DNA from 2 places in the Caldanaerobacter sp. genome. Region 2 is predicted to be linked to the other one. Evidence: riboswitches for the same ligand, from Rfam matches in the RefSeq annotation. Region 2 holds a riboswitch; the other holds the start of a gene.
The links. Region 2 has a riboswitch for S-adenosylmethionine ahead of ACPLVE_RS02520 (methylenetetrahydrofolate reductase). Riboswitches for the same ligand answer to the same signal wherever they lie in the genome.
Positions count from the first base shown of each region.

Region 1: it holds a riboswitch for S-adenosylmethionine, as region 2 does, so the genes downstream of both, ACPLVE_RS04775 (homoserine dehydrogenase) here and ACPLVE_RS02520 (methylenetetrahydrofolate reductase) in region 2, are expected to answer to the same signal.

Region 1 covers NZ_JBNATX010000010.1:2,451-5,873, reverse strand. The annotation lists gene ACPLVE_RS04780 (homocysteine synthase) at 1-795, opposite strand, end outside; gene ACPLVE_RS04775 (homoserine dehydrogenase) at 821-2,101, opposite strand; SAM riboswitch class I at 2,182-2,290, opposite strand; gene rd (rubredoxin) at 2,429-2,587, shown strand; gene ACPLVE_RS04765 (universal stress protein) at 2,689-3,423, shown strand, end outside.
Region 2 covers NZ_JBNATX010000003.1:49,057-52,479, reverse strand. The annotation lists gene glgP (alpha-glucan family phosphorylase) at 1-890, opposite strand, end outside; SAM riboswitch class I at 1,392-1,491, shown strand; gene ACPLVE_RS02520 (methylenetetrahydrofolate reductase) at 1,553-2,458, shown strand; gene ACPLVE_RS02515 (homocysteine S-methyltransferase family protein) at 2,471-3,423, shown strand, end outside.

The sequences.
Region 1 (3,423 bases), on a different contig from region 2:
CTGCACTCTCGCTTTGACTATATAAGCCTTCTCTCCAAACTCTTCTACATATCTTATCCCATGGTAAGAAGGGTCTGGCTCTGTAAGCTCTGGAAACTTGCCATTCGCCCAATTAAATTTTCCAGAATCCACAATTACACCTCCAATAGAAGTACCGTGCCCTCCTATAAACTTTGTAGTTGAGTGAATTACTATGTCTGCGCCAAATTCTATAGGCCTTGAAAGATATGGAGTTGCAAAAGTATTATCTACAATAAGGGGTATACTTGCCTCGTGAGCTATTAATGCAATTTTTTCTATATCCGCCACATCAATTTTGGGATTACCAATCGTCTCTACGTATAAAGCTTTGGTCTTCTCCGTTATTTTTTCTCTAAAATTTTCGGAGTCACTTGGATCTGCAAACTTCACATTTATACCAAATTTCTTAAGGGTAGAGGCAAAAAGGTTATAAGTCCCGCCGTAGAGATTCGTAGAAGCTACAATCTCATCTCCAGCCCCTACAATATTTGTAATAGCTATAGTTATAGCAGCCTGCCCTGAAGCTACTGCCAGCGCTCCTACTCCCCCTTCTAATGCAGCCATTTTCCTTTCAAAAGCGTCTACAGTAGGATTCATCATCCTTGTGTAAATATACCCGTCTTCCTTTAGAGAAAATAAGTCTGCTGCATGCTGCGTGCTCTTAAAGGCAAAAGAGGTAGTTTGGTATATTGGCAGCGCTACTGCACCGGTAGTAGGGTCAGGTTCCCATCCCTCATGAATTGCTATAGTAGAAAAACCATATCTTTTTCTCATGCTTTTTCTCCTTTCATACAAATTTTTACATTATTTCCGCCAGGTTTTCAAACTCGCTTTTCTCTTCGAAATTTTCCTCAGCTAAAACTTTAAAAACAGCATCTATTAAAGCTACTTTTTCTAATTGTTCTTTTAGCCCTTCCACTGTTCCATTTATCTTCACTATAGCGGTAAAACTATTCCCACCAAATGATGAGTTTTCAATAGATACCCAATTCCCCCTGATAAGTTTTAAAACTTCTTTTAAGCCATATACATTATCTTTTTTGAGCTTCAGCCTTATATAAAAGGTATCAGTAAAGCTTTCTTCCCTAAAGTTAACTCCTATGACTTCAGATTTACTGCCCAGTTTATAATTGATGAGTATATCTATCAGATCAGCAACTATTGCATCTCCAGTAGGAAGTTCCCCTGCTCCCCTTCCTATAAAGACATATTCCCCAAAGCCATTTCCTTTAAGTATTATCGCATTATTGACTCCTTTTACCTTTGAAAGCAAACTATTTTCCGGAATCAAAGTAGGCTCTACTCCCGCCGAAATATAGTTTCTAAATTTCTTCGCCCATGCAAAAAGTTTAAACTCATACCCCCATTCTTTTGCCCTTTCTACGTCTTCCTCTTTGATTTCCTCTATGCCCTTTCGAGGTATAATTTCTACCGGAACCCTCACACCAAACACTTTTTTTATAAGTATGCCAAGCTTAAATGTAGCATCCAAACCTTTTACATCATAATCCGGATTAGCTTCAGCATAACCTAATCTCTGTGCTTCATTAAGAGCTTCTTTATAGCTTTTCCCTTCTCCCATCTTTGTGAAAATGTAATTAGTAGTCCCGTTTACAATGCCACCGATAAAATCTATCTCATCTGTAATTTTTAGCCTGTCTATCTGATGAAGTATAGGAATGGCTCCACCTACACTGGCTTCATACTTTAAATACACTCCTTTTTCTGCTGCAATGCTCCCAAGCTCTTCACCATACTTTGCGATAAGCTCTTTATTCGCCGTAATTACATGTTTGCCAGAGAAAAGAGCCTTTTTCACATATTCATAAGCAGGAGAAATCCCTCCTATTGCCTCTATCACTACCTTTATTTCTTCATCCTCTAAAATATCTCGAGGGTCATTGGTCAAAAACTCTGTTGCATTTACTTTTCTCTTCTTGTGTAAATCCTTCACAAGCACTTTCTTTATCTCTGGATAAAATCCCGTACTCTCCTTGATATATCCTCCTCTAGAGTTAATTATTTTAAATACTCCTGTTCCAACAGTTCCAAGTCCCATTAACCCAATCTTTACCCTCATTTTGCACCTCCAGAAAATTTTTTAGGCCCTCTTCAATGAGAAGAGGGCCTTTCGTAATCTCAAATTACACAAAGCCGCTCCTCTCATCTCTCAGGTTGGATTATCCAACCTGCAGGAATTGGCACCAAGCACCTATGTGCCGGTTGCCGGGTTTCATCGGGCCAGTCCCTCCACCACTCTTGATAAGAGGATTGAGTCATTTTATTAAATTTTATGCGTTGTAATCTATATTATCACTTTGAAACTTTAAAGTCAAGAAAAAAATTCTTCCTTGTTTTTATTCCTAATTTTTGCTATAATAAATAAAAATGAAAAGGGGGAACTCTCATGGAAAAATGGCAGTGTACCGTATGTGGATACATATATGACCCAGAAGAAGGGGACCCATCACAAGGAATTCCGCCAGGCACGCCTTTTGAAGAGCTACCAGAAGATTGGGTCTGCCCTGACTGTGGCGTAGGAAAAGATATGTTTGAAAAGATGTAGGGAGCAGAGCTCCCTTTATTTTATTGATTTTTTCTAAAAATGCTATTATAATTGTAGGCAGTTACTCTACTAAAACTTTCTGGAGGGTGTTTACCTTTAACATGAATAGTGGGTATAGAAGACTTACTCCTGAGGAAGCTTTGGAAATCGTAAAAAAAGAACAAAGGGGAAAACTAAAAATATTCTTGGGTTATGCTCCCGGGGTTGGAAAAACCTATGCAATGCTAAATGAGGGTAACAGACGACTTAAAAGGGGCCAAGACGTAGTAATAGGCTACGTTGAAACCCATGGCAGAAAAGATACAGAAGCACAGATAGGAAACCTTGAAATAATACCCAGAAAAAAGATTGAATATCAAGGTATGATATTAGAAGAAATGGATGTAGATGCCATAATAGCCAGAAAGCCAGAAGTAGTCTTAGTTGATGAACTCGCTCACACTAATGCTCCGGGTTCAAAAAATAAAAAGAGGTATGAAGACGTACAAGAAATCTTAGAACACGGGATAAATGTGTTAACTACCCTAAATATACAACATATAGAGAGTTTAAATGATATAATTCAACAAATAACAGGTGTCGCAGTAAGAGAAACAGTACCTGACAGCATAATAGATAATGCAGACGAAATAGTTGCGGTAGACTTGACTCCAGAGGCTCTTATAAACAGACTTAAAAGAGGGGATGTCTACCCCTTAAGCAAACTGGACGAATGTCTTTCTAACTTTTTCAGAAAAGGAAATTTAAGTGCTTTAAGAGAATTAATGTTAAGACTCACCGCTGAAGAAGTAGATTTAGAATTAGAAGAGTATATGAAAGAGCACGGAATAGAGGAT
Region 2 (3,423 bases):
TCGTCTACCCAGGTACCTCTATGGATTCCATTGGTTATGGAGATTATTGGCGCTTTATTTTCTATATGCTCCCACATTTTATTGGCGGTCTGACCATGTAGCTTGGATACGCCGTTTGCAATTTTAGAAAGCCTTAATCCAGCCACCGTCATATTAAAAGGCACTCCACCGATTTGAGCCATCTGTTCTATAGTAAGCCCGTTGTTGGCACCCATGTACATTAAAAGTTCTAGGTCGTGGGATTCGTTCCCCTCTTTTACAGGAGTATGAGTAGTAAATACTATTTCCCTGCGAGTCGCTTCCCAGGCTTCTTCAAAAGTTAGCCCTTCGTTTTCCATTTTTTCTCTTATGAGTTCGATTCCTGCTAATGCAGCATGACCTTCGTTGAAATGATATATGTCTACATCTATTCCTAAAGCTCTTAAAGCTCTTACACCACCAATTCCCAGTACGATTTCTTGTGCAACCCTTTCCTCACCAAACCAGCCGTAAAGCTGTCCGGTTATCCATCTGTCGCCGTTTTCGGGGATGTCTGTGTCCAGAAGATAGAGAGGGGCGTTATCAAAACTGTCTACCAGCCATACTTTGCAATACACATCTTTATTTCTTATTTTTACTTTTACTTTCACTCCCGTGTCTTTCAAAAAGTCATAATTTCGAGTGTAGTTGCGGTATGCATCATAGGGATATCCATCTTCACCAATGTGTTGTTCAGTATAGCCCTGTTTCCAGAGTATTCCTATTCCTACTACTGGGAGATTCATTTCTTTTGCAGCTTTAAGGTAATCCCCTGCTAGAATACCTAAACCTCCAGCGTAAAGTTTGAAATTTGACTCAAGGCCGTATTCCATACAAAAATAAGCTACTCTCGGAAGTTTTTTATTTTCCATATTGATCCTCCTTATTTGTGCAGTAGTTAAGTATATTATAATATTAAACTTTTAGTTATGCAAGGGCTTGCACAAGCTATTAAAAATAAAAATAGTGTTATTGCTCAATAATTTTTATATCTTATGTACGGGCCACTCAGTGAATGCTAATACTAAAAGCATTATAAAATTCACAATAGGTATATACATCAAAAGGCCATATGTTCCTCCATAACCAGTTTTATCAAAAATTTTCCACCAGATTAAACCGTAAAGTATAATTGATGCAATAGAAAGGATACCAAAAATAAGAGATGAGAACATGAAAAACATTCCTTTCTCGAAAATTTATATTCTTTACAATCATAGTATAGCAAATAACATAAAAAATTTACAGATTTATTTTAAAAAAGTTAAAGGCCTGCAAAATCTTTAGAGAGGACTAAAAAATTTCTATTGACATAGGAGTTAATCCATAGTATCATATAGTTTAAATAGTTTAACAATTTAATACTTTAAAATCTCTTATCAAGAGAGGTGGAGGGACTGGCCCGATGAAACCCGGCAACCAGCCTTAGTGCATGGTGCCAATTCCTGCAGCGGTTTCGCTGAAAGATGAGAGATTCTTGGAGTCTCTTCTTTTAGCGAAGGGACTTTTTTATTTTTAAAAAGGAGGGGCATAGATGTTGAAAAATGATAGGTTGTGTAATAAACTTAAAGAAAAGAAATTTGTGATAACCGTGGAGATTTCTCCGCCAAAAGGGATTGAAGTAACCAAGGCTATAGAAGAAGCACGTAAGTTAAAAGGGATAGTGGACGCTATTAATATAACCGATTCTCCGATGGCAAACATGAGGATGAGTCCCATTGCTCTTGCGCACATACTTCAAGATCATCTCAATATCGAAACTATTTTTCATTTGACTTGCAGAGACAGAAATCTTATAGGGCTTCAATCAGAGCTTTTAGGGGCTTATGCCTTGGGAGTCAGAAATATATTAGCATTAACAGGGGATAGCCCTCTGTTAGGAGATACACCTCAAGCAAAGGGCGTATACGATGTAGATTCTATTGGGCTTTTAAGGATGATAAGGGCCTTGAATTCTGGCGTTGATTATAATGGAAATAAGATTGATTCTCCCACTTCTTTTTGTGCAGGAACAACCGCTAATCCTAATGACCTAAGGAAAGAAGCTATAGAGAAACTTTATCAAAAGGTGGAAGCAGGAGCAGAATTTATACAGACTCAGCCGGTATATGATAAAGAAGTTCTTTTTAAGTTTTTAGATAAGGCAAAAGAAGTAAAGGTGCCTATTTTGGTTGGCGTTCTTCCATTGAAGAGCTATAAAATGGCTTTAAAGTTGATAGAAAAAGTACCTGGGATAGAAATACCTAAAAGGATATTAGAAAAACTCGAAAAGGGTGGAAAAGAAGAGGGATTGAGACTAGCTGTCGAATTCATTGAAGAGATAAAAGATAGGGTTGCAGGTATTCACGTGATGCCTATGGGAAGTGTGGACTTCGTTTTTGAGATACTTTCGCGGATAGAAGAAATGCCATTAGTGGAAAAAGAAGTTGAGACAAAGTAGGGGGGACATGATTTGATAGACATTTTTAAGGAGTGTAGAGATAGAGTAGTAGTGTTTGACGGTGCTATGGGTACCCAACTTCAAGAACGGGGACTTAAAGCGGGTGAATGCCCAGAATATATGAATTTGGAAAAGCCGGAGATAGTTTTTGATGTACACCAAGGTTATGTTGAGGCAGGAGCTGAAGTAATAGAGACCAACACTTTTGGGGCAAATAGGATAAAACTTAAAAAATATGGCTTGGAGGATCGTGTAGAAGAGATCGTAGTGAAGGGAGTGGAAATTGCAAGGAAAGCAGCGAAAGATCTACCAGTAGCTCTTTCAGTGGGTCCAACAGGGGAACTTCTTGCGCCCTTTGGAGACATGACATTTGATGAAGCTTATGAGGTTTTCAAGGAAGTAGTTGTTGCGGCAGAAAAAGCAGGGGCGGATATAGTGCTTATAGAGACAATGTCAGATATGCTAGAGGCAAAAGCTGCGATTTTAGCAGCGAAAGAAAATACGAAATTGAAAGTGATATGTACAATGACATTCCAAGAAGATGGGAGAACTCTAATGGGCTCAGACCCAGTCACTGTAGTGGTAAGCCTTCAAGGGCTGGGGCTTGATGCTATAGGGGTCAATTGTTCAACAGGTCCAGATAAAATGGTGGATGTTGTGGAGAAGATGGCTCAAGTGGCTCGCATTCCTATAATAGCTCAGCCAAATGCAGGAATGCCTGTTATAAGAGATGGCAAAACGGTTTACGATTTAAAGCCGGAAGAATTCGCGAGTTTCTTTCCACAACTTGTGAAAAAAGGGGCTTCCATAGTAGGAGGATGTTGTGGAACTAATCCTTATTATATAAAGCTTGTTAAAGAAGCAGTTTATGGTTTAAAACCTAAGAAAATAGAAAACAGATTCACAGCTGTTTCTTCTAATACGCGCACAGTTTTTATAGGGAAAGAATATCCTTTGAGAGTTAT